2 regions of the Bradyrhizobium sp. 44 genome follow, and region 1 is predicted to be linked to the other one. Evidence: predicted binding sites of a transcription regulator. Region 1 holds the regulator's gene; the other holds the start of a gene.
What was found. Region 1 encodes LexA, which represses DNA repair genes until DNA is damaged. Its sites were predicted from a motif close to TGTTCNNNNTGTGTTCNG; they were not measured.

Region 1 (15,957 bases):
GCCGGCGATACGCACCGTCGAGGTCGAGGCGTTCTGCTCGTGGTCGGCGTGCAGGATGAAGATCTTGTCCAGTGCATCCGCAAGCACCGGGTTGATCTTGTAGTCCTCGCACGGCACGGCGAAGCACATATGCAGGAAGTTCTCGGCGAACTTCAGCGAGTTCTTCGGATACACGAAGGGCTGGCCGACCGTGTACTTGTAGGCCATCGCAGCCAGCGTCGGGATCTTGGCGATCATGCGCATGGAGGCAATCATGCGCTGCTTCGGATCGTTGATGTCGGTTGAGTCGTGATAGAACGCGGCGAGCGCGCCGACAGCCGCCACCATGATCGCCATCGGATGGGCGTCGCGGCGGAAGCCCTGGAAGAAGCGGGCCATCTGCTCGTGCACCATCGTGTGATGGATCACGCGGTCGTCGAAATCCTTCTTCTGCGCGGCGGTCGGAAGCTCCCCGAACAGCAGCAGATAGCAGGTCTCGAGGAAGTCGCCATTCTCGGCGAGCTGCTCGATCGGATAGCCGCGGTATTCCAGCACGCCCGCGTCACCGTCGATATAGGTGATCTTGGACTGGCAGCTCGCGGTCGAGGTGAAGCCCGGGTCGTAGGTGAACAGGCCGGATTGGCCGTAGAGCTTGCCGATATCGATGACGTCGGGCCCGACGCTGCCGCTGTGGATCGGAAGATCGAAATTCTTGTTTCCGACCGTCAGTGTGGCGGTCTTATTGCTTGGTTTTGCGTCCATCAGAGGTCCCCGATGTATGGTGAAACGGGCCGGACCCGGAGGCCCCGATGAGATATCGCGGGGCAGGCCGGATGTTCCAGAAGGTACGGCTGAGATGGGTATATTATTGCTGTGTGCGCTGCAAGATGGCGCCACGCATGGTCGACTTACGTCGTAGCCTGGTCCTTGGGCCCGGGTCCTTAGCGCGGTCCTAGGCCTATTCCGTGGCCTGATCTTTAAGCCGGCCCAGGCTTTCCTGGCGTCCCAGGACGTCCAAAACCTCGAATATGCCGGGCGACGTCGTCCGTCCCGTCAGCGCCGCCCGCAGCGGCTGGGCGACCGCGCCGAGCTTGAGACTATTTTCCTCGGCAAAGGCGCGCAGCGCGGCTTCTGCATTGGCCGCGCTCCACATCTCGACTTTCTCCAGCGCGGAATGAAGCTGGCCGATCAGCTTGCGGTTCTCAGGCGTCAGCAGCGCTGCCGCCTTCGGATCAAGCTCCAGCGGCCGGTCCGCGAAGATGAAATAGGCGCCGTCGATCAGCTCGATCAGCGTCTTGGCGCGCTCCTTCAGGGCCGGCATGGCCTTCAGCAGCTGCGCGCGCGTGGTGTCGTTTAACTTGGCCTTAAGCTCGTCGCGGCTGGGCACGACGTGGTCGAGCACGTCCTCGAACATCTTCACGAGTGATTGATCGTCGGCATTGCGGATGTAGTGGCCGTTGAGGTTTTCCAGCTTGGCGAAATCGAAGCGCGCTGCTGCGCGGCCGACGCTGGCGAGGTCGAACGCCGCGATCATCTCCTCGGTCGAGAAGATTTCCTGGTCGCCATGGCTCCAGCCGAGCCGGACGAGATAGTTGCGGAGCGCGGACGGGAGGTACCCCATGGCGCGGTAGGCGTCGACGCCAAGCGCGCCGTGCCTCTTGGAGAGCTTCGAACCGTCCGGGCCGTGGATCAGGGGGATGTGGGACATGCTCGGCAGCGTCCAGCCCATCGCGTCGTAGATCTGCTTTTGGCGGGCCGCGTTGATCAAATGGTCATCGCCGCGGATGACATGGGTGACACCCATATCGTGGTCGTCGACCACCACCGCGAGCATGTAGGTCGGGTTGCCATCGCCGCGCAGCAGGACGAGGTCGTCGAGATTTTCGTTCTGCCAGACCACGCGGCCCTGGACCTGGTCTTCGATCACGGTCTCGCCTGTCTGAGGCGCACGGAGCCGGATGGTGGGCTTCACGTCGGTCGGGGCCGTCGCCGGATCGCTGTCGCGCCACAGGCCGTCATAGAGGCGGGTGCGGCCTTCCGCGCGCGCCTTCTCGCGCATCGCGGTGAGCTCCTCGGCGGTGGCGTAGCAGCGATAGGCCTTGCCCTCGGCGAGCAGCTGCTCGGCGACCTCGCGGTGGCGAGCGGCGCGGCTGAACTGATAGATGACATCGCCGTCCCAGCCGAGCTCCAGCCATTTCAGGCCGTCAAGGATGGCGCCGATCGCCGCCTCCGTGGAGCGCTCCCGGTCGGTGTCCTCGATCCGGAGCAGCATCTTGCCGCCGTGCTTCTTCGCATAGAGCCAGTTGAACAGCGCCGTGCGCGCGCCCCCGATATGGAGGAAGCCGGTCGGCGAGGGAGCGAAGCGGGTGACGACGGGAGAGGTCATTCTTGGCAGGGCCTATGCATTGGAGGCGGTGGTATATAACAGGACCGGAGCATAACTAAAGCCCGGCAGCGGACCGCCAAGGGTTGCTTGAGACCTTGCTTAAGCCCTTGGCTCAGCCAAGGGAATTTGGCAGAAGGGCCGCTGATTTCCCTACAGGATTTTCGTAATGACAGAACCGGTGGCGACTGAGGTTGGGCGCGATTTCATTCGTGACATCATCCAGGCCGACCTCGATCAGGCCAAATACCGGGAGATCGTGACCCGGTTCCCGCCGGAGCCGAACGGCTATCTCCATATCGGCCACGCCAAGTCGATCGCGCTCAATTTCGGCATCGCCCAGGAGTTTCCGGGCCGCTGCCATCTGCGCTTCGACGACACCAATCCGGTCAAGGAAGAGCAGGAATATATCGATTCCATCCAGGCCGACGTGCGCTGGCTCGGCTTCGACTGGGGCAAGAACCTGTTCTTCGCTTCGGACTATTTCGACCGCCTCTATGAATGGGCGGAGCAGCTGATCCGAGACGGGCTCGCCTATGTCGACGACCAGACCCAGGAGGAGATCCGTCTTGCGCGCGGCACGCTGACCGAGCCCGGCAAGAACTCGCCGTTCCGCGATCGCACCGTGGACGAAAACCTCGACCTGTTCCGTCGCATGAAGGCGGGCGAATTCCCGAACGGCGCGCGCGTGCTGCGGGCCAAGATCGACATGGGTGCGGGCAACATCAATCTACGCGACCCCGTGCTGTACCGAATCCTGCATGCGCACCATCCGCGCACCGGGACCAAGTGGAGCATCTATCCGAGCTACGACTATGCCCACGGCCAGTCGGACGCGATCGAAGGCATCACGCACTCGATCTGCACGCTGGAGTTTGAGGACCATCGGCCGCTCTATGACTGGTTCATCGAGAAGCTGCCGGTGCCCTCGAAGCCGCACCAGTACGAATTCGCGCGGCTGAACCTGACCTACACCCTGCTGTCCAAGCGCGTGCTGACCCAGCTCGTCCGCGAGGGCCATGTCGCGGGCTGGGACGATCCGCGCATGCCGACCATGGCGGGGATGCGCCGCCGCGGCGTGCCGCCGGCCGCCCTTCGCGAATTCGTCAAGCGCATCGGCGTGGCGAAGGCCAACAGCGTTGTCGACGTCGGTATGCTCGAGTTCTGCATCCGTGAGGAGCTCAACCGCACGTCGCAGCGGCGGATGGCGGTGCTGAAGCCGCTCAAGGTCGTGATCGAGAACTATCCGGAAGGGCAGACCGAGGAGCTCGAGGCGATCAACCATCCTGACGATCCCTCTGCCGGCACCCGGAAGATCACGTTCGGCCGCGAGCTCTATATCGAGCAGGACGACTTCATGGAGAACCCGCCGAAAAAGTTCTTCCGTCTGTCGCCGGGCAACGAGGTGCGGCTGCGCTACGCCTATTTCGTCAAGTGCACCGGCGTCATCAAGAACGATGCCGGCGAGGTGGTGGAGCTGCGCTGCACCTACGATCCCGCGACCAAGGGCGGTAACGCGCCCGATGGCCGCAAGGTCAAGGCCACCATGCACTGGCTGTCGGCGGCAACATCCGTGCCCGCGGAAATCCGCATCTACAACCAGCTGTTTGCCAATCCGAGCCCGGACGCCTCGAACTTCGCTGCCGACCTCAATCCGCAGTCGCTCGAGATTTTGGCTGACGCCCGGATCGAAGCATCAGTCGCGGAAAGCAATTCGACCGAGCCGATGCAGTTCGAGCGCCAGGGCTATTTCGTGCGCGACAAGGACTCGACGCCCGACAGACCGGTATTTTCCAGGACCATCGGCCTGCGCGACACGTTCGCGAAGGAAGTTGCCAAAGGCTGAAAAGAGCTGCGAGACCACAATGAGCAACGAAGCCGACGCCATCGTTTCCGCCATCATCGCGAAATGGCGCGCCGGCTTCGCCACGCTCGATGCGGCCGCGCTCTCATCGCTCTATGCGAGGAATGCGTTCTTCTTCGGCTCCAACCCAAACCTCTACCGGGGCAGGGACGGCGTCGCAGACTATTTCAACGGCCTGCCACGCTGGCGCAAGCCGAGCGCGTTATTTTCCGAGGTGAAGGCGGCGCAGGCAGGTCCTGATCTGATCAATATGGCCGCGCGCATCTCGTTCGATCTCGCCGGCGAACGCCCCGATTTCTCGGTCAAGATGAGCTGGGTCATCATGCGCGAGGACGGCGACTGGAAGATCGTCAATCACCATGCTTCGTCGCAGGCGCCGCTGATCTGACCGGTGGAGCACACGGCTTCGTCATCCTCGTGAGAGAACGAACATGCACCTCGCGCGTTGGGGTGGGCCCAATAAGGAACCCACCATGCAGAACATCGCAGAGCATATGGAAGTCATCGGCGCCGACGGCGTCCACATCGGCACCGTCGACAAGGTCGAAGGCAATCGCATCAAGCTGACCAAGAAGGACAGCGGCGAGGGCAGCCACAAGGGGCATCATCACTTCATCGACAAGGGCCTCGTCGCCGATATCGAGGGCAACAAGGTCCGGCTGTCGGCCAAGGCCGATGTCGCCGTGACGATGGAAGAGGAAAAGTAGCGGTCGCGCCCTTCCGTTCCTGATCCGTACCGCTATCCACCCGCCTGCACGTTCCGGTAGCTTCTGACTTCGTTGCGTATCATCGAGTGCAGGGAATGGCGGAGCCGGGCCGGCCGGTACGGTCGCAGGGGATCGCGGGGACGTGGCCCGCGGGCCGCACATCGTCTGCGGGCGGCCTTGCGCCTGCAGGTCTCGACCTCTGGACATCGCTGGCCGAGACCTTGCAGGCGTGGCTGCGCGCCGAGGCTGGCGCCGGGCGGCTGTTGCCGTGGGTGCCCGTCGCGTTTGGCTGTGGCATCGCGCTTTATTTCTCTGCCGATCACGAGCCAGTACTGTGGGTCGTTGCCACGACCGCCATTGCACTCCTGCTTGGCGCGGCTCTGTTGCGGCGGAGCCGGCTGTTCGCCCCAGCCATCATGATCGCGGCGGTCGCGGCCGGCTTTGCCGTCGCGACCTGGAAGACGGTGCGCATCGCCCACCCGGTACTGGCAAAGGCGCTCTATTCGGTGTCGTTGTCGGGCTTTGTCGAGGCTCGCGACATCCGCGAGCGTACCGATCGTTTCGTGCTGCGCGTCACTGCGATGGAGGCGCAACGCAGCGACGTCAGGCTTGAGCGCGTGCGCCTGTCGGTCCGCAAAGGCACCGCGCCGGAGGTCGGTAGCTTCGTTCAGCTGAAGGCACGGCTGATGCCGCCGCTCGCGCCGGTGCGGCCCGGCAGCTACGATTTTTCGCGTGACATGTTCTTCCAGGGCATCGGCGCCTCCGGCTTCGCGATGGGCGCGATCACGGTGGCGCCGCCGCCTGAGACGGCCGGCTTGCGGCTGCGTTATGCGGCCTTCATGCAAGGCCTGCGCGATGCGATCGATGCCCGCATCCGGGCGACGCTCGACGGCGACAACCGGGCGATCGCGACCGCGCTGCTTACCGGGCGGCGCGATGCGATCACCACGCCCGTCAACGATGCGATGTTCATCTCCGGTCTCGGCCACGTGCTCTCGATTTCCGGTTATCACATGGCCGTCGTTGCCGGTGTCGTGTTCTTCGCGGTGCGGGCGCTGCTCGCTCTGATCCCGGGACTTGCGGCCGGCTTCGCCATCAAGAAATGGTCGGCGGCCGCCGCGCTGGTCGCTGCTGCGTTCTACCTGCTGCTGTCGGGCGCGGAGGTCGCAACGCAAAGATCGTTCTTCATGACGGCGGTAGTGCTGATCGCGGTGATGGTCGATCGCCGCGCCATCACCTTTCGCACGCTTGCTGTCGCCGCGCTGATCGTGCTGGCGGTCGCGCCGGAAGCACTGGTGCATCCGAGTTTTCAGATGTCGTTTGCGGCAACGCTCGGGCTCGTCGCCTTGGTGCAGATCGGCATGCCCAATTTGTTTGCCTCGCCGGACCATTCGGCGACCGCGCGCATTGCGATGTGGGGTGGCCGCGAGATCGCGATGCTGTTCATGGCCTCGCTGATTGCGGGACTTGCGACCACGCCCTACGCCGCTTTCCATTTCCACCGTGTCACGCCGTTTGGCGTGCTTGCCAATCTCGGCGCGATGCCGGTGGTCTCGGCGCTGGTGATGCCGGCGGGATTGTTGGGGCTGCTTGCTGCGCCGTTCGGGCTGGACAGCGTGTTCTGGTGGCTGATGGGGATCGGCATCGAGTGGATGGTCGCGGTCTCGCGCTGGGTCGCGGCATTGCCGGGCGCGGTCGGCCGCATCCCGGCGTTCGGGATCACGCCGCTGATCGCGGCGAGCCTGGGAATCATTGTGCTAGGCTTGTTGCGCACGCCGCTACGCTGGTCCGGCGCCCTGGTCCTGCTGGCAGCGATCCTCTGGGGACTGTCGGCGCGGCAGCCCGACATCCTGATTGCCGGGGATGGCGCCAGCGTCGCGGTGCGGGGCAGGGACGGATATCTGCACCTGATCAGGACGAGCAAGGACAGCTTTTTGCTCAAGGAATGGCTCGCTGCCGACGCAGATCCGCGCGATGCCGGCCGAGCCTCTCTGGCCGACGGCGTGTCCTGTGACGAATCCGGCTGCGTGACGCCACTGGCCGACGGGAGGCTGGTCGCGCTGGCGCTACGCGTCGACGCTCTCGCGGACGATTGCAGTCGGGCCGCGCTGGTGGTGACGGCACGTCCCGCGCCGCCCGATTGCGCGGCGATGGTGGTCGATCGGCAGCGGCTCGCCAGCCAGAGCGCGCTGGCGCTAATGCGGCGTGGTGACGGCTTTGCGGTTCAGGCGGTGAGGGCGAGAGGCGCGAGCCGCCCCTGGTTGCCAGCCGGCGCAGGCGAGGGTGATTTCGACGGCAGCCTTGCGCCCAAGGCGATCGCGCCCCGCATCAAGGACGCAACGCCGGCGGAGACCGACTTGCAGGCCGACGATTGATCTGACGGTGCGGAGCAATGCAGTGGATTGGTGCATCTGCTCGGATTCGCTGGGCGCAAACCACGCCATCTCGCCGGCCACGGCCGGCGATGGCAATTCAATCCTGACCTCCGACCCCGTAGGCGGCTGCGTCAGCCGATCGGCAGGCGCGTGACGGTCGGCTGCCTGTCGGCGATGACCTGCGCCTTGTGCTCGCGCTCCGTCACCGGCTGGGTCACAGGCAGTTGCAGCACGGTCGCGCGCTGGCCTTCGACGAGCTGCGTCACCAGCACATATTTGCCGTCCGGGAATTCGATCGCGTCATGATGGCGGTCGGGAACGTGCGGGTCGATCTTGCCGAACTTGCCCACGCGGGAATTGATGGTGCGCGTCCAAATCCAGCGATTGTCGTAGCGAACGTCGTCGGCGAAGGCGAGCTCCGTTCCCGGCAGCAGGCAGACGGCAACAGACGGATCGGCTGCCGAGGCGAAGCCTCGCGTCGAGGTGCCGCGGAAGCTTGTCGTGACGATCGTCTCGCCGACTTCGGCGGGGCGCGACGCGACGGCATGCAAGCTGTAGTCACACATCGGGTGCTCCTCATGCTGGGATAGCAACCCGCGTCTCTTCGAGGCGCAGGCCTCTATCAGAGTGGAAGCACGAACGCTCTGCTTGGTTGTGGGCAAATCTGCGGCTGGTTTCCGCAAGCCGCGATCACATTATCTTTCCCGCATTCAATAGGAACAAAGCCTGCTGCGATGCATTCGGGAGGCGCGTGTCCGAATGTTGCCGGCCCGGATATTGCCGACTTGGCTGCAACGGTTGCTCGATCGCATTCCGCACGTTGCGGACGATCGCTGGCCGCCATTTCCTCGAACACTTGGGCCGCGCAGCGGTGCTGCTTCGTGGGCATCGCGAGGAGCCAGCGCCGGAGGAGGGGCCGGATAGACTGTGCAGAACCAGAAAGACTATCCAGCCGGAGCGGACGATGATCCGCTCCAATCTCTGACCGGCAATGCCGATCGGAAGCGCGCGAGGCGCCTAGCACTCCCGGTATCAAGCACTCCCGGTATCAGTACTTCCGGTAAAGCCCGATCAGCTTGCCCTGAATCTTCACCCGGTTGGGCGGCAGGATGCGGACCTCATAGGCCGCGTTGGCGGGCTCGAGCGCGATCGAGGCGCCGCGACGGCGGAAGCGCTTCAGCGTCGCTTCCTCGTCGTCGATCAGCGCCACCACGATGTCGCCGGTATCGGCGCTCTCGTTGCGCTGAATCAGCGCCATGTCGCCGTCAAGGATGCCGGCCTCGACCATGGAATCACCGCGCACTTCGAGCGCGTAATGCTCGCCCGAGCCGAGCATGTCAGGCGGTACGCTGATAGTATGGCTGCGGGTCTGCAACGCCTCGATCGGCGTGCCGGCCGCGATGCGGCCCATCACCGGCACCGCGACGGGACGTTCGCCGTCGTCCGCGGGCAGGCTGGAGCTCGCACGCACCTTGCCGAGATTGCCCTCGATGACGCTCGGCGTGAAGCCGCGGCGGCTGCCGGCGGCTGCCTGGAGCTCCGGCAGCTTGATGACTTCAATCGCACGAGCGCGGTTGGGCAGGCGTCGGATGAAGCCACGCTCCTCGAGCGCCGTGATCAGGCGATGGATGCCCGACTTCGAGCGCAGGTCGAGCGCATCCTTCATCTCGTCGAAGGAGGGCGGTACGCCGCTTTCCTTCAGACGTTCACTGATGAACCGCAGAAGCTCGTATTGTTTGCGCGTTAACATCTCGACCAAAGTCCCCCGGTTGATGTCGTCCGATTCCGAGACGCTGAATTCGGCAATATGCCGCTACATGCTCGAAACAAATCATGAACGGACACTATATGTTCGATACATGTTCCGCAACTGCTTAATTTACCGTGAACAGAGCAAAGTTGGCGGAACGCGCATTGCCGGGGCGCTCAGACAGGGAGCCGCAACACTTCGCAAGCCGTGCCGGCTTCGGCCTTCGGCGCGAACGGTGCGCGCACGAGAAGTACCTGTGCTGCAGCGAGATTCGCAAGCAGCGAAGAGTCCTGATGATTGACGGGAAGAACGACGCGTGTGCCATCGTCACGCTCCTCCAGATGCGCGCGCAGATAGTCCTCGCGCTGGTCGTTGGCGCTGACATCGCGGCCGAGCACGGCGCGCTCACGGCGATGGTGAAGCACTGAACGGCCCGACAGGGCACGAATCAGCGGCACCATGAACAGGAAAGCGCACACGTAGGACGACACGGGATTGCCCGGCAGACCGATCACGCCCATTGCGCCGAGCCGCCCGTGCATCATCGGCTTGCCTGGCCGCATCGCGATCTTCCAGAACGCCATCGCGATGCCTTCGTCCCGCAGTGCCTGCTGGACCAGATCGTGGTCGCCGACCGATGCGCCTCCGGTCGTGATCAGGATGTCGGCGCCGCTCTCACGGGCGCGGCGGATGCCGGCGGTGGTGGCCTCCAGCGTGTCGGCGGCAATACCGAGGTCGATGGTCTCGGCGCCTTCGCTGCGGGCGAGCGCGTGCAGGGCGTAGCCGTTGGAATAGACGATCTGGCCGTGGCCGGGCGTGCTGCCCGGCATCACCAACTCGTCGCCGGTGGCGAGAATCGCGACCTTCGGACGCCCGTAAACGGCAAGGTGCGGATGATTCATCCCGGCGGCGAGCGCGAGGTCGCGCTCGGTGAGACGGCTTCCCTTGCGCAGGAGCACGTCGCCCTCGCGGAAATCGACGCCGGCGGGGCGGATGTGCCGACCGGCGATCGCGGCTTCCTTGATCGTGACACGCTTGCCGGCGGCGACGGTGTCCTCCTGGATCACGACGGCGTCCGCGCCACCGGGAACGACGCCGCCCGTGAAGATCCGCACGGCCTCGCCGGCGCCGACCATCCCCGCGAACGGTCGGCCCGCCGCGACTTCGCCGATGATGGTGAGCTCCGAATCGATCGTCGCGGCATCGGCCGCTCGCACCGCGTAGCCGTCCATCGCCGACATCGCCTGCGGCGGCTGCGTGCGCCGCGCCGCGACGTCACGCGCGAGCACGCGATGGTAGGCCTGGTCGAGGGAGATCATTTCCTCCGGCAGCGGCTCTGCACCCGCCAGCACCGCGGCAAGCGCGTCGGAAACCGGCATCAAGGCCACGGCGAAAACTCCTGCTCGGCACGTTCGGGCGAATGTTCCGCACGTCTTCTAGCCGAGCGCGGGCGCAGAGGCAAAACAGCCGAGCGGGTGCAGTCATCCCACCGCATTGTTCCGGAAGGCAGGATCAAGCGCGTTGCGGCATGATCCGAAGAACGTGCCAGATCGGCAGGACAATGGTCATGGCAAGACGAGAACGACGAGCGCCCCGGCCTGCATCGATCAGCTCCCTGGCTGCCCGTGAGTTACGTCGGGCGCCTTGGGTCCCTGATCCTTGTCGGGCAGCGGATCGGCCTGGGATTTCAGGTCGGCGGCCTTGCTCACAAGCTTGGCGGAAAGATCCGAATCTGAAGTTGTCCTGGCGAATTCAAGAAGAAGAGAGGCCTGCTTGGTGAGGTAGGTTTTGCCCAACACGATGATGCATCCGTCTGTAGAAGTCCCAACGGACTCTAGAGTCCGGAAGACGGTATTCCGTTCCGGGAACTCTGTATAAAAATGCACAAAGTGATCGGGTTCCTAAACTTCTTCAAAATTAGTCGCGTTGGGCCGCATCTCCGGGGGTCTCGCGGCGGCAGATCGTCGTCAGATGCCCAATGCTTTCAATGCGTTCCCCACATCACGCGGCGAAGTCACATGCACGGCCGTCAAGCCGCGCGCCCGCGCTCCCTCGATGTTTTCAGCAAGATCGTCGAAGAACACGATACGCCCGGCGGGCACGCCGATCGCCGCGACGACGTGGTCGAAGGCCTCGGCATCCGGTTTGCGCAGGCCGATGCTGGACGACAAATACAGCTCGCGGAAATGGCCGAGGAGGTCGGCATATTCCCTTGAGAAATGGTCCACGTGTGGCCGGTTGGTGTTGGAGAAAGCGTACAGCGGCATCTGCTTCGCTGCCCGCGGCAGCAGCTCGGCGATGTCAGGCATTTCGCCGGCGAAGATCGCGTTCCAGCCTTCCAGGAACTGCGCATCCGAAATGCCGATTCCAAGCGAGGCTCGCAGTGAGGCGAAATAGTCCTCATCGCTGATCTTGCCCATCTCGTGCAACCGATAGGCTTCGCTGTCCCGCACATAGCGCGCGACGATGGCTTCAGGCTTGCAGCCGGCATGTCCCGCCCAACAGGCGATCGCCTTGGAGAAATCAATATCGAGCACCACGCGGCCGAGATCGAACAGAAGCGCATCCGCGCTGCCGGGAGAGAGCGATGTCACCTGCATCCTTTCACTCAGTATCGATATGGCTCGTGGTCGAACAGTGGAAACGCGCTGAACACGCTCGGCGCGTTGGTTGCGGTCGCGTGGTGCAGGCAGGATTTGTTGACCTCGGCGAACGAGGTCGCACCCAAGAGGCCGAGGCAGCGCAGCACTTCGTCCTCGAGCAGCTCCAGCATGCGCGCCACGCCGGCTTCGCCGGCCGCCGCCAGCGCCCAGCATTGCAGCCGGCCGATGCCGACGAGGTCGGCGCCCGCTGCGATCGCCTTGACGATGTCGGTGCCGCGACAGACACCGCCATCGACCATGATCTTTGCGCGGCCGTTCACGGCGTCAACGATCTCGGGCAGCACGTGCATGGCGCCGCGACCGTGATCGAGCTGACGGCCGCCATGGTTGGAGACGTAGATCCATTCGACGCCGTGATCGATCGCGATCAGCGCGTCCTCTGCCGTCGCGATGCCCTTGAGGATCAGCGGGATCTTGAACTTGTCCTTGATCATCTTCACGGTCCGCCACTCCAGACCTTTCTGGTAATCGCCGCCGGTGGCGCGCAGGCGACTCTCGCGAACGTAGCGCTTGGCGATGTCACGTTCGCGACGGCTGTAATGAGCGGTATCGACGGTCAGGCAGAAGGCGGCATAGGCGTTCTTCTCAGCCCGGCTGACGACGTCGGCGACGAAGGCGTCGTCGCCGCGCACATAGAGCTGGTAGAGCCGCAGCGCGTCGGGCGCACCTTCGGCGGTCTTCTCGAGGCCGGGCTCGGACACTGAACTGAGCATGTGCGCCGCACCGAAAGTGCCGCAGGCGCGTGCCACGCTCGCGGCGCCATCCGGATCGAAGATCTCGAGCGCGCCGACGGGGGCGAGCACCACCGGCAGGCGCATCTTGCGGCCGAACTGCTCGACCGAGCCGGTGACCTTGCGGACATCGCGCAGCACACGCGGGCGGAAGGCGATCTCGTCCAGCGCCATGCGGTTGCGACGCATCGTGGTCTCGGTTTCGGCCGCGCCGACGATATAATCCCAGGCATTCTGGTTGAGGTTGGAACGCGCTTTCCGGATGAATTCGTGCAGATTCTGGAACGGCTCGGTGCTGGCGCCGAGCTCGACGTTCCTGTCCGGCTGGATGCGGGGTGCTTCGTTCATTGTTATCCTCCCGAGAATTTGAAGCCTTACCTCATCGCCTAACCCGTCCAGGTCGCCAAAACCATCCTAAAATGGCATGGCTGCAAGGCGTGGGCCGGCCGGCCGTCCCCGCTGCGCACGAACCGGGTCCTGCAACGTTGCCAAAAGTTTAGGCCCCGACGAAGGGATTTTTACGGTGTACCCGCCGGCGTGGCATCCCGGCCTTGAAGAAACCAGAATGGTATTGTGAGAAGCAGGCTGGATCGCCATTTGCATGGCGGCTCCCCAGCCCCACCGAACCGCGAAGCAAAAAGGCCAGTCTATCCATGCGGAAAACCCTGCTGTTTCCAATGGGCGCGCTCACCGGAGCGTGTCTGACCCTTCTGGTAGCCAGTCCGCACGGCGGCGTGTGGGCGGCACGGGCGGCAGCGAGCGCGGATGACGCCTATTCCAAGCTCAATCTGTTCGGCGAAGTGTTCGAGCGGGTGAAGGCGAGCTATGTCGAGAAGCCTGACAATGCCAAGCTGATCGAAGGTGCGATCACCGGCATGGTGACCTCGCTCGATCCGCACTCGCGCTACATGAACGACAAGGCCTGGACCGAGATGCAGGAGACCACCTCCGGCGAGTTCGGCGGGCTCGGCATCGAGGTCACGATGGAGGAGGGGCTGGTCAAGGTCGTCTCGCCGATCGACGACACGCCGGCCTCCAAGGCCGGCATCATGTCGGGCGACCTCATCAGCAAGATCGACGGCGATGCCGTGCAGGGCATGACGCTCGAGCAGGCCGTCAACAAGATGAAGGGGCCGGTCGAGACCCAGACCAAGCTCACGATCGTGCGCAAGGGGGCCGACGCCCCGCTCGACGTCGCGATCAAGCGCGAGATCATCCATGTGCGCCCCGTGCGCTTCCACGTCGAGAACGGCGACATCGGCTATATCCGCGTCACCTCGTTCAACGAGCAGACCACCGACGGCCTGAAGAAGGCGATCGCATCGATCGCCAAGGACGTTCCGCCGGAGAAGCTGGTCGGCTACGTGATGGACCTGCGCAACAATCCGGGCGGACTGCTCGACCAGGCCGTGTCGGTGTCGAGCGCGTTCCTGCAGCGTGGCGAGGTCGTCTCGACCCGCGGCCGCAATGCCGAGGAGACCCAGCGCTTCACCGCGCATGGCGGCGACCTCACCAAGGGCAAACCGCTGGTGGTTCTGGTCAACGGCGGCTCGGCTTCGGCCTCCGAGATCGTGGCCGGCGCATTGCACGATCACAAGCGCGCGACCATCATCGGCACGCGCTCGTTCGGCAAGGGCTCGGTGCAGACCATCATCCCGCTCGGCGCCGGCAACGGCGCGCTGGCGCTGACCACGGCGCGCTACTACACGCCCTCGGGCCGCTCGATCCAGGCCCAGGGCATCGCGCCCGACATCGAGATCCTCCAGGACGTGCCGCCCGAGCTGAAGGGCCGGATGGACACCATGGCGGAGTCCCAGATGCGCGGCCATCTCCAGGCGGCCGATGGCACCGAGCAGACCGGATCGCAGTCCTATGTCCCGCCGGAGGCGAAAGACGACAAGGCCCTGCATACGGCCTACGACTTCCTGCACGGCCAAACCGCGAATGCGGTCGCCGCCAAGCCCGGGCCGAAGGCTGCGGTGCCGAACTAGGCTCTCGCCAGTTCCAGACATCGATCGCCCGGGAGTGGATGGCCGCTCCCGGGCGAATTCGTCTTGGACGCGTCTCAGCTGGGGTTCAAGGCGCTCGGTCTCAACTGTGTCAAGGCGACGCCGGAGATCGCGAGCAGCCCGCCGATCATCAATTTTGAAGTCATGTGTTCGCCCAGGAACAACACACTCGACATCAAGGCGAACACCGGAAGCAGCAGACCGAAAGGTGCGACGCGGCCCATCGAGCAACGCCCGATCAGCCAAAACCATAGGCCAAACCCAACAATTCCTCCGATGAAAATCGTGTAGGCGAGCGCCAGCCAACCACGTCCATCTGCCGTGACGAGGCTCGCGAGTTGTCCATGTTCAAGGAGCAGCGACATCAACATGACCTGCGGCACGGTGAGCAGCGAGGACCATCCCATCAACATCAGGGGATCAAAAGGGCCGTAGCGCTTCGTCAACACGTTGGACACCGCGAAAGCGAAGGCCGCCCCGACCACGAACAGCAGTGGAAGCGCGTTTGCGGAGAGGCCGGGCCCTGCTGCCAACACGACCACGCCGACGAATGCAAGCGCCACTCCGGCGGACGTGGTGAGAGACGGCTTCTCCGCGAGCAGTGGCCACGCCAACAGCACGGTGAACGGCGTGGCGAGTTGATAGGCGACGGCCGACATGCTTCCCGAGCCGAGCCCAAGGCCAACATAGAACAGCCCGAAGTTCAGCCCACCGAGGAAAAGCGAAATAGCCGCGATCGGGCCGAACTGTGGACGCGTGGGACGTTTGACGAACGGAACGAGCAGCATTGCGATGGCCAGGAAGCGCAGCGCGAGGAAGAACAGAGGCGGAAATTCCGTAACGCCGACTTTGATGGCCACGAACTGATAACCCCAGAGCAGGGGGACGGCCACAGCGCAGACGATCTGGATGGCGGACATGGCATTCTTTCTTTAAAGACCGATCAGTCCATATATATTGGCGTGCCAGCAGCAGGGGCGTCCAAACGTGTCTACCTGATGAAACGGTCGAGAAGCGCGTCAACGGCGGCTTGCGACGTGATCCGCGTCGGTGCCGTTTTGCCGACCACGCGCAGCCCCTCGACGAAACAGAGGAGAATTTTGGCGGCACTGGAAGGCTCGACGCCATCGGCCAATTTGCCCGCCGCCTTGGCACGGGACAGGGCATCAGCCACCCTGGCCTCCATGGCTTTGAAAAAGCTCGCGATGCGGCGATCGACTTCAGCGTCACGGCCAGCCAGTTCCATGGCTGTGGCCACCAGCAGGCATCCGCGCCGACCATTGGCCCCGCTCGTTCGGTCAACGTAGCCGGCGAGGTAGGCCCGCAGTCCATCGACCGGCTCTTTGTCGAATTCGACGTCCATCCGTGTCAGGGCCTCGGCGACGTAGCGATCAAGCGCACGCAGGAACAGCGAGTGCTTGTCTCCGAAAGCGGCGTAAAGGCTGCCACGCGAGAGCTTCGTCGCACGAAGCAGGTCCGGTAGCGCCGTGGCGTGA
Region 2 (15,957 bases), on a different contig from region 1:
CGCGGAAGTCGCGCCTGGCCGAGCTTGCGCGCATCGATGCGACGCTGGTGATGTTCGACTCCGGCAATCGCGTGCAGGACACGCTCGCCGAGCTCGCCGAGATCATGGGGACCCGTGAAGCCGCGATCTGCCGCGAGCTGACCAAACTGCACGAGCAGATTTCGCGCGCGACGCTGCGTGAGCTCGCGCGCGATGCCGACACGCTGGAGACGCGCGGCGAATTCGTGCTGGTGATCGCTCCGCCTGCGGCCGATGCCGAGATGCTGACATCGGACGCGCTCGACGACCTCCTGCGCGAGCAGCTCGCCGCGAACAGCGTCAAGGATGCGGTGGCGCATGCGGTCGCGCTCTCGGGCCGGCCGCGCCGCCAGGTCTATGCCCGCGCGCTCGAGCTTGCCAAAGATCTGCGGGGCGGCGATGGCGAAGACTGAGACGCCGGCGGAACCGAAAATCGCATCGCCCGAGCGCCTCGCCGCGTTCCGCACCGGCATTTCCGCGGAAAGCCGCGCCGCGGCCTATCTCATGGCCAAGGGCTACCGCATCCTCGCCAAACGCTTCCGCACGCCGCACGGCGAGATCGACATCGTGGCGCGCCGCCGCAATTTGATCGCCTTCGTCGAGGTCAAGGCGCGCGCGACGCTGGACGACGCCGCCTTCGCGGTGACGCCGCGCCAGCAGCAGCGCATCATCGACGCCGCGCAAGGCTGGCTCGTCGCGCATCCCGAGCATACGGAATTCGAAATGCGATTCGACGCCATGCTGATTGCGCCGCGGTCACTTCCACGCCATGTGTTGGCGGCATTCGACGCCTCGACCTGAAAGGCAGACCATGAAACTGAACGTCGCCGTCCAGATGGACCCCATCGCCCGCATCAACATCAAGGGCGATTCCACCTTTGCGCTGCTCCTGGAGGCGCAGAAGCGCGGCCATGGTCTGTCCTATTACACGCCCGACAAGCTCTCGATGGTCGGCGAGGAGATCGTCGCTCCGGTTCAGCTGCTCACCGTGCGCGACGAGCCCGGCAATCATTTCACCCTGGGTGAGCCCAGGCGCGAGGCGCTCAACGGCTTCGACGTGGTGCTGCTGCGCCAGGATCCACCGTTCGACCTCGCCTACATCACCTCGACGCACCTTCTCGAACGCATCCATCCGAAGACGCTCGTCGTCAACGATCCAGCCTCGGTGCGCAACGCGCCGGAAAAGCTGTTCGTGATGAACTTTCCGCAGCTGATGCCGCCGACGCTGATCTCGCGCGACCTCGACGAGATCAACGCGTTTCGCGACAGGCATGGCGCCGTCGTGATGAAGCCCTTGCACGGCCATGGCGGCGCGGCGGTGTTCCGCGTGATGCCGCAGGACATGAATTTCGGCTCGCTGTTCGACATGTTCTCGGTGACATTCAAGGAAGCCTGGGTGATCCAGCAGTTCATCCCCGAGGTCAAGCACGGCGACAAGCGCATCATCCTGATCAACGGCGAGTTCGCCGGCGCAGTGAATCGCGTGCCGGCCGCCGACGACCTCCGCTCCAACATGGTGCGCGGCGGAGCAGCGCAGGAGACCGAGCTCACGCCGCGCGAGCGCGAGATCTGCGCCACCGTCGGCCCGGCGCTGCGCGAGCGCGGGCTGTTGTTCGTCGGCATCGACGTCATCAACGGCAACCTCACCGAGATCAACGTAACCTCGCCGACCGGCATCCGCGCCATCGCACGACTCGGCGGACCGGACGTTGCCGCAAAGCTTTGGGATGTGATCGAGCCGAAGCGGGCGAAGTAACCGCGTTTGTATGACCGCGTTCTTGTAGTCGGCGATCTCTCCCGCGTCGTCCCGGCCCCCCGTGCGCAATTGCGCACTAGGCCGGGACGACACCGGAGATGTGCGGCATTGCGTTGCGTCTCACTGGAATGATGGCGCGATGTCATCGTCGCCACATCACTAACCACGCATTCACCATGACGCGGCGCGCATCATTCGAACGCACGGGCCGCAACTGCGTGAAACTACGGGGCCAGTGGCCGACCGGCTAACGCGACGTTCACCATCTGCCGAAAGACCACAGCGCGGCCGTCGATCGCATTCGGCCTCGCAACACCGCTTATACTTTTACTGCCTACTCATCGACACGGGAAACCCGCCAGGTGCGGTTCGAGTGCCCCGCGTAAGAGTAGAAGCGTATGAACACCGCACGCATTGTCGTTCTCGTCATCGCACTGGGCGCCGGCGGCGTCGCTGCGTATCTGGCGAGCGGCTATGACAACAAGCCCGCGCCCGTTCTCCCCGTCGCCGAAAAACTGCCGACGGTCGAGGTCCTGGTCGCCAAGAACGACATCCAGCTCGGTCAAGCCGTGAAGCCCGAGGACCTGCAATGGCAGGTCTGGCCGGCGGCGACCGCGAGCAGCGCCTTCATCCGCCGCGACAACAGGCCCGAGGCGCAGATCCAGATCGCAGGCTCGATCGCACGCGTGCCGTTGATGCAGGGCGAGCCGATCCGCGAGCAGAAGCTGGTCAAGGCCGACGGCTCCGGCTTCATGGCCGCGATCCTGCCGTCTGGCATGCGCGCCGTCTCCACCGAGATTTCAGCCGAGACTGCCGCCGGCGGCTTCATCCTGCCGAATGACCGCGTCGACATCGTGCTGACCCGCCGCCTGAAGAATCCTGACGGGGGCGCCGGTAACGACCTCATCCTGTCCGAGGCGATTCTGACCAATATCCGCGTGCTCGCGATCGACCAGGCGCCGAAGGAAAAGGACGGCCAGAACGCCGTCGTCGGCAGGACCGTCACGCTCGAGCTCAAGCCCGACCAGGTCGCCACGCTATCGGCAGCGCGCCAGGGCGGCACGCTGACACTCGCGCTGCGCAGCATCGTCGATGTCAACTCGGTCGACAGCGCGCCCGAGGACCAGGCGAGCAAGCGGTCCGGCGGAGTCAACGTAATCCGCTACGGCGTACAGGCGCGGCAACTGACGTCACAGAAGTGATGGGGATATGATGAACTTTGGGGATGATCGGACGGGCATGCGCATTCGGGGGAATCGCGCGCGCTCGGTCTGGACGGGGACGATGCTGATCCTGGGGCTGCTCGCAGCCCCCGATGTCGTCAGCGCCGCGGATGCGCCGGTCGGCGACCAGGCGCCCATGCAAGCAGCGGATCTCGATGTGTCCCCGGTCGGGACGATTGCACCGGCGAAGACGCGCTTCCTGTCGCTCGGCGTCGGCAAGTCCGCCGTGATCGACCTGCCGCGCGACGTCAAGGACGTGCTGGTCGCCGATCCCAAGATCGCCAATGCCGTGATCCGCTCGGCCCAACGCGCCTATATCATCGGCGGACAGGTCGGCCAGACCAACGTCGTGTTCTTCGCCGCCGACGGCCAGCAGGTCGCCGCCTACGACATCGCGGTGAAGCGCGATCTCAACGGCATGCGCACGGCGCTGCGTCAGTCGCTGCCGGGCGTGCAGATCGAGGGTGTCGGCGACAGCGTGATGCTCACCGGCTCGGTGTCGAGCCCGGTCGAGGCCCAGCAGGCCGGCGACGTCGCCGCCAAACTGGTCGGCGGCTCCGAGAAGGTGGTCAACAACATCGTCGTGCGCGGCCGCGACCAGGTGATGCTCAAGGTCGTCGTCGGCGAAGTGCGCCGCGATATCGTCAAGCAGTTGGGCGTCGATCTCAGCGCCAGCCTGAATGCCGGCACCGCGGTGGTGAACTTCAACAATTCGAACCCGTTCTCGGTCAGCGGCGGACCGATCGTCAGCAACAACGGATTAGGTGTCGCCGGGCTCACCAAGGGCTTCGCGACCGTCAGCGCCACGATGCGCGCGATGGAAAGTGCCGGTGTCATGCGCACGCTCGCCGAGCCGAGCCTGACCGCGATCTCCGGCGAATCCGCCACCTTCATCGCCGGCGGCGAATTTCCCATTCCGTCGGGCTATGCCTGCGATCCCGTCACCCACGTTTGCACCACCCAGATCACCTACAAGAAGTTCGGCATCTCCCTGAACTTTACCCCGGTGGTATTGAGCGAGGGCCGGATCAGCCTGCGCGTCATGACCGAGGTGTCCGAGCTGTCGAACCAGAGCGCCATCACGGTCACCCAGGCGCTGTCCTCGAACTCGACCAACTCAATCACCATCCCGTCGATCCAGACCCGCCGCGCCGAAACGACGCTGGAAATTCCCTCGGGCGGCTCGATGGCGATGGCCGGCCTGATCCAGCAGCAGACCAAACAGGCGATCAACGGCCTGCCCGGCGTCGACCAGGTGCCGATCATCGGCGCGCTGTTCCGCAGCCAGGACTTCGTCAACAACGAGACCGAGCTGATGGTGATCGTGACGCCCTATGTGGTGCGCGCGGTGGCTCAGAAGGAGCTGTCCCGGCCCGACGACGGCTTCGCGCCGGCGTCCGATGCCCAGACCGCGCTGCTCGGCCGCATGAACCGCCTCTATGGCATCGCGCGCCGCGTCGATCCGATCGCGGGCTCGCCCGGTGATTTCGGCTTCATCATCGACTGATGACGAACGGACGGCTCGGGAACGGGGCAAGAGACGGCGAGAGACGGCGAGAGACGGCGAGAGACGGGGCACGAGGGGATGAAGCGATGACGAAGACCATGGCCGATCGACGTCGCAAGTTGAGCGTCGCGCTGGCACTGACGGGGCTCTCCGTCATGCTGGGCGCCTGCAACACCACCGGCGAGGTCGTCACCCAGACGGTGCCGACCGACTATCGCCAGCGTCACCCGATCGCGGTCGAGGAAGCCAAGAAGTCGATCGTGATCTTCGTCGGCAAGGCTCGCGGCGGCCTCTCGGCCGCGCAGCACGCGGACGTCGCCGGCATTGCCCGGGACTGGGTGCACGAAGGTACCGGCTCGGTCGTCGTCGACGTCCCCGTCAACGCCGCGAATTCGCGCGCGTCGGCAGCGACCTATCACGAAATCCGTTCCGTGCTCGCCTCCGGCGGCGTACCCGCGCGTGCCATCGTCCAGCATCCCTATCGGCCCGAGGATCCCGGACTGCTGCCCACCATCCGTCTGAGCTATTCCCGGATCGCCGCGGTCGCGGGCCCCTGCGGGCTGTGGCCGGAAGATCTCGGCCCCTCCATCCTCGACCCCGGCTACAACGAGAACCGGCCCTATTTCAATCTGGGTTGCGCCAGCCAGCGCAACCTCGCGGCCATGATCGACAATCCGGCCGACCTCGAGCAGCCGCGGTCCGAGACGCCGGCCTATAACGCACGGCGTGACGTGGCCTTCGAGCGCTATCGCAAGGGCACGCCGATCGCGACCATGAATCCAGACGCCGACAAGGCCAAACTCAGCGATACAGGCAGATGACACGCGTCCACGACGAAGAAGCGGACGATCCGCAGCACCCCGAGGAACACATTGCGCCGGTTCCTCGCATCTCCGTGCAGGCCTTTTGCGAGACCGAGCAGACGCTCGCCGCGGTGACCGCGGCCGGGCAGGATCGCCGCCTCGCCAAGGCGCATCTCACCGCCAAGGACGGTGGCCTAGCTGCGGCAATCGAAGTCTATGAAACGATGCCGACGCCGAACGTCATCGTGATCGAATCCGACGGCACCCGCGACATTCTCGAGGGCCTGGACGACCTCGCCGGCGTCTGCGATCCCGGCACCCGTGTGGTCGTGATCGGCAATCCCAACGACACCGCGCCCTATCGCGAGCTGGTCCGCCGCGGCGTCAACGACTATGTGGTGGGACCGGTCGAGACGCTCGACGTCGTCCGCTCGATCTGCAGCCTGTTCTCGGCGTCCGAAACCATCATCACCGGCCGCGTCATCGCGGTGGTCGGCGCCAAGGGCGGTGTCGGCGCCTCCACCGTCGCGCACAATGTGGCCTGGACCATCGCCCGCGACCTCGCACTCGATTCCGTCGTGATCGATCTCGATCTCGCCTTCGGCACCGCGGGTCTCGACTACAACCAGGACCCGGTGCAGGGCATCGCCAATGCGGTGCTGTCGCAGGATCGGCCGGACACGGCCCTGATGGAGCGTCTGCTCTCCAAATGCACCGAGCGTCTCAGCCTCCTTGCCGCGCCTGCCACCCTTGACCGCGTCTACGATTTCGGCGCGGAGGCCTTCGACGCGGTGTTCGACACGCTGCGGATGACCACGCCCTGCATCGTGCTCGACGTTCCCCATCAATGGTCGGGCTGGACGCGACGCGCGCTGGTCAACGCGGACGACATCGTGATCGTGGCCGAGCCCGATCTTGCGAACCTGCGCAACACCAAGAACATGCTGAACGTGTTGAAGGCGGCGCGGCCGAACGACCGGCCACCGCTCTACTGCATCAACCAGGTCGGCATGCCCAAGCGTGCGGAGATCGAGGTCAAGGCCTTCGCCAAGACCATGGAGAGCCAGCCGATCGCGGTTATCCCGTTCGATTCGAAGCTGTTCTCGACCGCGGCCAACAACGGCCAGATGATCGCGGAGGTCTCCAAAAGCCACCGCACCACCGAACTGTTCCAGAACATGGCGAACCGCCTTGCCGGGCGCGGCGAGGTGAAGAAGCCAAAGCGCTCGCTGCTCGGGCCGCTGCTGAAGAAGCTGAAGGGTCGATCGGGGCGCGGGTCAGCCCCGCATCGTAAGGCATCCTGAGCAAGGCATCCTGACGCGCGAGGGCGGGTTACTTCTCCGCCCGCTGCTGCTTCTTCACCAGCAACTGCCGCAGCGCCGTGACCTTTGCCGCCGCTTGATCCGGCGACAGATCGGCCTTCACGATGGTTTCGGCCTCGGCCTGCTTTCCTTCCAGTCCCAGCACGAGCGCGAGATTGGCGCGCACGCGGAGATCGGCGGGATTGCGCGCGTGCGCCCGGCGCATCGTTTCCTCTGCCCGCGTCAGATTGTTCTGCAGCATGTAGGACAGTCCGAGATTGGACAGCACCGACGGCTCGTCCGGCACGATCTTGAGCGCGGCGGCGTAATATTGCTGCGCTTCCTCGTTGCGGCCGAGTTGATCGAGCGCGGCGCCCTGCGCCGACAGGATATGCCAGTCGGGATCTTCGGGCGAATGCGCGCGGCCGAGGACGTCGAACGCCTGCTGGAAACTGCCGCTGTCGGCGAGCGCGCGGCCGTAGCCTGCGAGCAGCGCCTTGTTGCTGGAATGGGCGAGCACGGCCTGCTCAAGCACTGCGAGCGCCTGCGCGCGCTGGCCGGTCTGGCGCAACGCCTTGCCGTATTCGAGCGCGACGTTGGGATCGCCAGGCTTGGCGCGATAGCGCTCGCGCAGCGCGTCCATGTCCGGCCTCACGTCGGGCTTGGTATCGGACTTGCCAGCCGTTTCCGACTTTCCGCCGAGCGCGCCGGTGATGTCCTCGATGCCAGTGGTCTGACAGCCGCCAAGAGCCAGGATCAGAAGCGCGGAAAACAGATATCTCGCCGGAGGAGAGGCGACGGACAAAGGCTTGGACATACTCTGATCACTCGGCGACTGATCAGAGATGCTTACCGATTAACGCTAAAGTCCCGTTAAGGCGGGGCGCTTGCGCGGCTCAGTCGGTGAATTCAGCGCCGAACTCGCAGCCGATGCGCCAGCGCAGGCGGCACTGCCTGGAATAGTCGGGCGCGAAGATGATGGTGAATTGCGGCGGCACTTCCAGGAACTCCGCCACCACTTTCACGCCGCCATCCGAAATATCCGTGATCGTGCAGTCCCGCGGCAGCGAACCCGCGCCAAAGTGAATCTTGGCGAGCCGCGTGCACATCCGTCGTTCGCTTCTCCGGCGATTTGCAAGCATTTGAATTGTTCACCCGTTAGACCACGGCCCATCCCGCACCCCTAGGAGTAGCGGACATTCGTTGGGATGTGCTGAGCAGAGCAGCTTGCATTCGAGGCGTAGTGTCTTCGTCGTGTTTACGATCAGTTAGGGCCTCCCGGCTCCTAGGCATGTTCCTGTATTGTTCTTGCAAAAACCGGCCCGCTCTGCTACCCCTAATTGTGCAAAAGGGCAGGCTGGTTCGGACATGGTTCAGCGGGTTTCTACCGTCGCCTTTGAGGGGATCGAGGCCCGCGCGGTCGACGTGCAGGTGCAGGTCGCGCCGGGTCTTCCGGCCTTCGCGATCGTCGGTCTCCCGGACAAGGCGGTGTCGGAGGCGCGCGAGCGGGTCCGCTCGGCGCTGATCGCCTCGGGGCTCGCGCTGCCGGCCCGGCGGATCACCGTCAATCTCGCGCCCGCCGATCTGCCCAAGGAGGGCAGCCATTATGACCTGCCGATCGCGCTTGGGCTGATGGGGGCGATCGGCGCGATCCCGCCGGATGCGCTGACCGGCTTCACCGTTCTGGGCGAGCTTGGCCTCGACGGATCGATCGCGCCGGTGGCCGGTGTTCTTCCCGCCGCGATCGGCGCCAATGTGCGCGAGGAGGGGCTGATCTGTCCGGCGGCTTGCGGCTCGGAAGCGGCGTGGGCGAGTCCGGACATCCAGATCATCGCCGCGAGTTCGCTGATCCAGATCGCCAACCACTTCAAGGGAACGCAGGTGCTGTCGCGGCCTGTGCCGAAGGTGCATGAAGCCGCTGCCTCGCCGCTCGACCTGCGCGACATCAAGGGACAGGAGAGCGCCAAGCGGGCGCTGGAGATCGCGGCCGCCGGCGGCCATCACCTGCTCATGATCGGCGCGCCCGGCGCCGGCAAATCGATGCTGGCGGCACGCCTGCCCTCGATCCTGCCACCGCTGTCACCGGGCGAGTTGCTCGAGGTCTCGATGATCGCCTCTGTTGCCGGTGAGATCGAGGGCGGCGCGCTGACGGCGCGGCGGCCGTTCCGATCGCCGCATCATTCCGCCAGCATGGCCGCGCTCACCGGCGGCGGCATGCGCGCACGGCCTGGCGAGATCTCGCTCGCGCATCAGGGCGTGCTGTTCCTCGACGAGCTCCCCGAATTCGATCCGCGCGTGCTGGATTCGCTGCGCCAGCCGCTGGAGAACGGCGAGGTCTCGGTGTCCCGCGCCAATCACCGCGTCACCTATCCCGCGCGCTTCATGCTGGTCGCCGCGATGAATCCCTGCCGCTGCGGCAATGCGTTCGAGCCCGGCTATGCCTGCAAGCGCGGCCGCATCGATCGCTGCACCGGCGACTACCAGGCCCGCATCTCGGGACCACTGATGGACCGCATCGATTTGCGCATCGAGGTTCCCGCGGTGACCGCCGCCGATTTGATCCTGCCGCCGCCGGCAGAGGGCTCAGCCGAAGTCGCCGCGCGCGTGGCGGCGGCGCGCGACATCCAGCTCGCGCGCTACGCGGATGCCGGCCTGCCGAAGGTTCGCACCAATGCCGAAGCGCCGGCCTCGGTGCTGGAGGAGATCGCCAAGCCGGATGCGCAAGGCCAGAAGCTCCTGCGCGATGCCGCCGAGACCATGCGGCTGTCGGCGCGTGGCTATCACCGCGTGCTCCGGGTGGCGCGCACGCTCGCCGATCTCGACGGCGCCGACAAAATCGGCCGTCTGCACCTCGCCGAGGCGCTGTCCTACCGCGCGCTCGCGGAAGATGTGCGGCAGCTGGCGTGAGCGATGCGCCGCCGCAGCTTTCTCGACAACATCACCATGCCCGAGATTGATCATGACCGATGCGAATGCCTGCACCATCAGATTTGTTCGTGCGTCCCAATATGCCGATTGGCTGAGGTCGTACGAGCTGTGGGTCAACGGGACCAGCGTTGGGAAGCTTGCACGCAACGACGTGTTGGAGATCACGCTGCCGGCCGGCACCTGCACGATCGATGCGAGCATTGATTGGGGCAGGAGCCAGCCGCTCGTCGTTCGCAGCAGTCCCGGCCAAACCGTCGAGATCGAGGTCAGGAACCGGTGGGGTGCCTGGGCGGCGCTTTGGGCGATCAGCTTTGGCAAGAACAGCTATTTGGTTCTCACTGAAGTCGAGCGAAAAACCAACAAAAGCGCCTAACCGACCGAGACTCTCATCCCCCGATACCGGCATCAACCCGGCGGTAACGAGTTTCCTTTACGCTCTGCAAACCATAAGGCCCATCAGTTCCCGTACAGGGCCTGGCGAGTAGCGTGTCATGTTGCGTTTCAAGATCCTGGCCTCGGTTGTTCCCCTGTTGGCGGCCGCGGTGTTTGCCCGCAGTGAGATCGGATCGGTCTCGCATCCCTGCATCGCCCTCGGCGACACCTCGGTCGAGCTGACGTCGCTGTTCTGGACCGCCGGCGTGCATGTCGCCTTCACCGATGATCCCGCGCGTGCCACGGTGCGGGTTCAGATTACCGAGGATGCGGACGCTGCCGACTTCGCCGTCGTCGACGACGGCCCCGGTTTGGAATTGGAGTCCTGCCAGGCCAACCCCTCGACGCGCCTGATCTCGATTGCCGCGCAGCCCGTCGACGGCGGTCAGGTGATCTATCTCTCCAGCGAGGGGCCGGCGGATTACCGCGTCTATGTGCGCTCGAAGACCTTCTCCCAGCGCGAGGCGGCGGCGCTGATCGTCGGCGCCCGCGGCGGCCACCGCCATCTCCAGGCCGCTTCGCTTTGAACCGCCTCGCTCTGCGCCGTTAACAACTCGTCAACCCTATTTGGAGGCGGTCGCAGGGCCTCAAACTGTTCGCAAGGTCGGCGGCACATCGTCGTTGACAGCGAGCACAGCGTTTTAAGAAAAGAGTCGGGTCGGTGGCGATGGATCGGACGTTCCGGATCAAGGTGCGCATGCGCCGCTTCAGGCGACAGTACCCAAAAATCGCCTTCGCGATCCGCTCCATCATGATCTTCTCGGCGACCTTCGGCGGCGCCTATGGATTTGTCTCCGGCAGCCGGTCCGAGACGTCCGGCTACGATCCCAATGCGTTTGCGATCGGCGTCAGCTTCCTGTTCGCGCTCGCCTGCCTCGGCCTCGCCACGCTCAGCATGCGCCTGCGCTTCGTCAACAAGCGGATGCGTGCGCTGGCTGCCCACAACGAGACGCTGATCGACCGCAATTGGGAGCTGAAGGAAGCGGAAGAACGCGCTCGCAGCCTGTTCGAACAGCAGGGCGACCTGATCGTGCTGCGCGACACAAGCGACCGCATCACCTTCGCCAACGACGCCTATTGCGCGCTTGCCGGGCAGGCGCGCGGCGCGCTGGTCGGCACGCGCTTTGATTTCGACGTTCTGGAGCAGGGCGACAGCGCCCGCGAGAGCAACGGCACGCGCATTCACGACCAGAAGATCGCAACCCCGCTCGGCGCGCGCTGGATCGCCTGGCGCGAAGGCTATGTCCGCCTCGACGCCGGCCAGCCCGCCGAATTGCAGAGCGTCGGACGCGACGTCACCGACCGCACCGAGACCGAGCGTGCGCTGTCCGACGCCCGCGACCAGGCCGACGCCGCCAACCGGGCGAAATCGCGCTTCCTGGCGATGGCCTCGCACGAGATCCGCACGCCGCTCAACGGCATCATCGGCATGGGCGGACTGCTGCTCGACACCACGCTGACGCCGGAGCAGTCGACCTACGCCAAGGCCGTGAAGACCTCGGGCGAAGCGCTGATGGCGCTGATCGAGGAGTTGCTCGACTATTCCAAGATCGAAGCCGGCAAGCTCGATCTCGAGCAGCGTCCGTTTGCGCTCTCGGCCCTGATCGAGGACATCACCGAGCTGCTCGCGCCGCGCGCGCAGGCAAAGCAGCTCGAGATCGCCGCCTATGTCGACGAGCGGCTGCCGCTTGAAGTGGTCGGCGACGCCGCGCGGCTGCGCCAGGTGCTGCTCAACCTCGCCGGCAACGCCATCAAGTTCACCGCGAGCGGCGGCGTCGCGCTGATCGTCGAGCCCGGCATCTGGCCGAACGAGATCAGTTTTCTGGTGCGCGACACCGGCATCGGCATCGCAGCCGACGCGCAACAGCGCATCTTCCGCGAATTCGAGCAGGCCGACGAACGCGTCGCCCGCACCCATGGCGGCACCGGCCTCGGTCTCGCCATCAGCGAGCGCATCGTCAAACGCATGGGCGGCCGCATCACACTTACGAGCGAGCCGGGCAAGGGCGCGACCTTCGAGGTCGCAGTACCGCTGGCGTCATCCCTCGCCGGCGCGGAACAGACGGCATTCCCGAGCCCCGATCTCACCGGCAAGTCGATCCTGCTGATCGCCGACGGCATCGAGGCCTCCCTGATCGCGCGGCGGCTGGAGCGCTGGGGCGGCCAGACCTGCATGGTGACTGACGCCGCGGTGGCGGAAGCGCTGCTTCCGGAACGCTCATGGCATTCGGTGCTGATCGATCGCGCGCTCGGCGCTGCCATCGCCGACCGCCTCGGCGAAGCCGCACGCAGCCATGCGACGCAACGCCTGGTGCTGCTGACGTCCGGCTCGCGCCACGAGAAACTCTCGCCGGCCTTCACCGGCTTCCTGGTGAAGCCGCTGCGCGCGGCCTCACTCGCCGCACGCCTCTCGTTGCCCCCGGAGGTCGCCTCGCCCGATCTCGCGCCGGAGCCATCGGCTCAACCCGCCGGCGCGGTACCGGCGAAAGGCCTGTCGATTCTCGTCGCCGAGGACAACGAGATCAACGCGCTGTTGATGCGCTCGCTGCTGACGAAACTCGGCCACCGCGTGGTCATTGCTGTCCATGGCGAGGCCGCGCTGGAATCCTGGCTCGGCGCGTCATCGGCCGGCACGCCCTATGATCTCGTGCTGATGGACATCCAGATGCCGCAGCTCGACGGCATCGAAACGACAAAACGAATCCGCGCGCATGAAGGAGCCAAAGGCGGCCACCACACGCCGATTCTCGCGCTCACCGCCAATACGCTGGTGGAGGATCGCTACGCCTGCTTTGAAGCAGGGATGAACGGGTTCCTGATCAAGCCGCTCGATCGCGAAAAGCTGGAAGAGGCGCTGGCCGGACTGGCGGCGGCGCGGCAGCTGGCGGTTTGATCCGGATTCCATAGGAACCCGATCTCGGACGGCAATCGACAATTGAAATCGACCGCGTCGCGCGTCACCATCCTCTGGGGCATTTTAACAGAGGATTTCGCATGAACTTGCTGTGCCGCCTCGCCTTCGTGATCCTTCTCTGGGGTTCCACTCAAGCCGCCGCGGCCGATAGCTCGCAACTGATCGCCTCGCTCAAGCAAGGCGGCTACGTGCTGGTGTTTCGCCACACCGCCACCGACGACAGTCAAAAAGATGTCTACCCTTTCAAATTCGACGACATGAGCGCCCAGCGTCAGCTCAGTGAAAAGGGCCGGGACATGGCGCGCCAGATCGGAACGGCCATCAAGGAACTCGCGATCCCGATCGGCGACGTCTACACCAGCCGGCTGAACCGCGCGATCGAGGCGGGCAGACTGATCTCCGGCCGCGAGGTCAAGCCGGTCGACGCCTTGACGGACAGCAGCAACGCGAGTGCGTCGGGCATGGCAAATCCGACCGGCGCAAATGCAAAGGCGGGCCAGGCCGTGCGGCAGCTCGTCGACGCGCCGCCCAAGGCCGGCACCAACACCGTCCTGGTCACCCACAAGACCAACATCGCCGATGCCTTCGGCAAGGATGCCGGGGACGTGCAGGAGGGCGAAGCTTTCATCTACAAGGCCGGCAGCTCGGGTCCCGCAACCCTTGCAGGACGCATCAAGCTCGCCGACTGGACCGCGAAAGCAGACAAGTGACGGCCGGACATCGGGTCCGGATCATGCTCTGGCAACAGAAGGGCTAGGGAACACGTGAGAACGTCGGAAGACCGCTCATTCCTCGTCTTGCTTGCCGCGATCTCGCTGGCATTCGGGTGGGTACTTTGGCCGTTCTCCGGCGCGTTGTTGTGGGCCACGCTTCTGGCGATCATCTTCGCGCCACTCTATCGCCGCGCTCTCGAAACGCTTCCGGGACGGCGCAACCTCGCCGCATCGTTCACTGTCGTCGTCGTGATCGTCATGGTCCTCATCCCCGTGGCGGTCGTCATCGCCTCGCTCATCGACCAGGGTGGGGAGCTGTATCAGCGCGCTCAGAGTGGGGAGATCAGTTTCGCTCATCCCCTGCAGCAGCTGAAATCCGCGTTGCCCGCCTGGGCTACTTCCCTGTCGGATCGCCTGGCTGGCATCGATTTTTCGGCCCTGAAGGAACGTCTGTCGAGTCTGGTCGTCCCTGCCGGCCAACAGCTGGCGGGACACGCCATTAACATCGGTCAGTTGACGCTGGAGTTCGTCGCAAGCTTGCTCGTGATGTTGTACCTGCTGTTCTTCCTGCTCCGTGATGGTGACGAGCTCAACGTACGGATCCGCGACGCGCTCCCGCTGCGGCCGAGCCACACCAGCGAGATTCTGAATGCGTTCACCCTGGCGGTTCGCGGGACGATCAAGGGGATCGTTCTCGTTGCGCTAATTCAGGGAGCGCTTGGCGGGCTGATTTTCTGGGTGCTCGGCTTGACTGTCCCACTGCTGGCGGGCGCCCTGATGGCGCTGCTCTCGCTTCTGCCCGTGCTCGGCTCTGCGCTAGTTTGGGTTCCGGTCGCGCTCTACCTGCTTGTGGCAGGCTCAGTCACGAAAGGGATCATCCTGCTCGCCTTCGGGATCTTCGTGATCGGTCTTGCGGACAATTTTCTCCGTCCGATCCTGGTCGGCCAGTCGATCCAAATGCCGAGCTATGTCGTGCTGCTCGCTACCGTAGGCGGCCTTGCGGCGTTCGGAGCGAACGGGTTCGTCATCGGCCCACTCGTCGCCGCGATGTTTCTCACGGCGTGGCACATCTTCATCGCTTCGAAAGCGCGACAGGAGGTCCGGAAATGATCGTCATGTCGAGTTACTATCCGGCGGTCAGCCGAGCGCCGAATCCGTTCCCCCCGAATGCTATGAGGCGTGAGCAGCAAACCGCGGCGCGGACAGCTTGGCCGGCGGCGTCGCGGTGCCCTTGAATTTAGTATCTGCCTGGGCCGCGCGCTTGCAATGCGGACACACGAAGAGATGCGCGATGACCGGGGTTGGCTCGTCCGCCAGCAGCTCGGAACGGAACCACTTCATCTCGATATGGCAGTCCGGGCAGGTCGGTGCTTCGAGATGCTCGGCGGCGTTTCTGAGACGATCAACCATGGGTCCCTCGCGTTTACGGAGCTCATAGCCGAATACCCTTTGTCGGTCTGCAACAAAAGACACTTTGCGCGCGCGGGCTAGAGCCGTCGACCGCAGCGGTTACAGCCGCCTGAGCGCCACGCTTGCCACCGTGTGGTCGGCGCCCTTCTTCAGGATCAGGGTCGCGCGGGGGCGGGTCGGCAGGATGTTGTCTTCGAGATTGGCGAGGTTGGTGCGTTCCCAGATCGCGATCGCGGTGGCGGTGGCTTCCTCGTCCGACAACAGCGCGTAGCGGTTGAAGTAGGATTTCGGATTGGTGAACGCAGTGTCGCGCAGCGACAGGAAGCGCCTGATGTACCACTGCCGCAGCGCGGCCTCATCGGCGTCGATATAGACCGAGAAATCGAAGAAGTCGGACACGACGGGCACGGCCTTGCCGTCACGCGGCAGCTTGCCGGTCTGCAGTACGTTGACGCCCTCGACGATCAGGATGTCGGGCTGGTCGATCTCGGCCCACTGGTTCGGCACGATGTCGTAGGTCAAATGCGAATAGACCGGCGCGCGCACATGGCGGCGGCCGGCCTTAATGTCGGAGAGGAAGCTGAGCAGCAGCGGCAGGTCGTAGCTCTCCGGAAAACCCTTCTTCTGCATGATGCCCTGCCGCTCCAGCACGGCGTTGGGATACAGAAATCCGTCGGTGGTGATCAACTCGACCTTGGGACGCGGCGACCAGCGCGCCAGCAGCGCCTGAAGCACGCGGGCCGTGGTGGATTTTCCAACCGCGACCGAACCGGCGACGCCGATGATGTAGGGCATCTTGCGGTCGCGGATATTGAGAAACTGGCGCTCCGCGTAATAGAGCCGCTGCATCGCATCGACATAGATCGACAGCAGGCGCGACAGTGGCAGGTAGATGTCCTCGACCTCCTGCAAGTCGAGGCGGTCGTGCAGCGAGCGCAGCCGGTCGAACTCA

Region 2: a site for LexA is predicted at 7,901-7,918, ahead of IVB41_RS08580 (YifB family Mg chelatase-like AAA ATPase). Genes of this name have one in related genera too.

What each region holds. Positions count from the first base shown of each region.
Region 1 is NZ_JADPIY010000020.1:304,097-320,053, forward strand. Features, by position in the region: gene gltA (citrate synthase) at 1-741, opposite strand, end outside; gene gltX (glutamate--tRNA ligase) at 938-2,365, opposite strand; gene IVB41_RS23630 (glutamine--tRNA ligase/YqeY domain fusion protein) at 2,532-4,208, shown strand; gene IVB41_RS23635 (SgcJ/EcaC family oxidoreductase) at 4,228-4,614, shown strand; gene IVB41_RS23640 (DUF2171 domain-containing protein) at 4,700-4,933, shown strand; gene IVB41_RS23645 (ComEC/Rec2 family competence protein) at 5,029-7,308, shown strand; gene IVB41_RS23650 (hypothetical protein) at 7,440-7,874, opposite strand; gene lexA (transcriptional repressor LexA) at 8,357-9,058, opposite strand; gene glp (gephyrin-like molybdotransferase Glp) at 9,235-10,446, opposite strand; gene IVB41_RS23665 (hypothetical protein) at 10,666-10,857, opposite strand; gene IVB41_RS23670 (HAD family phosphatase) at 11,026-11,658, opposite strand; gene IVB41_RS23675 (alpha-hydroxy acid oxidase) at 11,667-12,800, opposite strand; gene IVB41_RS23680 (S41 family peptidase) at 13,106-14,443, shown strand; gene IVB41_RS23685 (DMT family transporter) at 14,518-15,381, opposite strand; gene IVB41_RS23690 (TetR/AcrR family transcriptional regulator) at 15,453-15,957, opposite strand, start outside.
Region 2 is NZ_JADPIY010000009.1:99,944-115,900, forward strand. Features, by position in the region: gene rsmI (16S rRNA (cytidine(1402)-2'-O)-methyltransferase) at 1-431, shown strand, start outside; gene IVB41_RS08540 (YraN family protein) at 418-819, shown strand; gene gshB (glutathione synthase) at 830-1,774, shown strand; gene cpaB (Flp pilus assembly protein CpaB) at 2,173-2,976, shown strand; gene IVB41_RS08555 (type II and III secretion system protein family protein) at 2,987-4,504, shown strand; gene IVB41_RS08560 (CpaD family pilus assembly protein) at 4,591-5,325, shown strand; gene IVB41_RS08565 (AAA family ATPase) at 5,322-6,611, shown strand; gene IVB41_RS08570 (tetratricopeptide repeat protein) at 6,640-7,425, opposite strand; gene IVB41_RS08575 (PilZ domain-containing protein) at 7,505-7,750, opposite strand; gene IVB41_RS08580 (YifB family Mg chelatase-like AAA ATPase) at 7,977-9,515, shown strand; gene IVB41_RS08585 (hypothetical protein) at 9,568-9,909, shown strand; gene IVB41_RS08590 (hypothetical protein) at 10,028-10,495, shown strand; gene IVB41_RS08595 (PAS domain-containing hybrid sensor histidine kinase/response regulator) at 10,636-12,861, shown strand; gene IVB41_RS08600 (histidine phosphatase family protein) at 12,963-13,592, shown strand; gene IVB41_RS08605 (AI-2E family transporter) at 13,647-14,705, shown strand; gene IVB41_RS08610 (hypothetical protein) at 14,766-15,005, opposite strand; gene coaA (type I pantothenate kinase) at 15,105-15,957, opposite strand, start outside.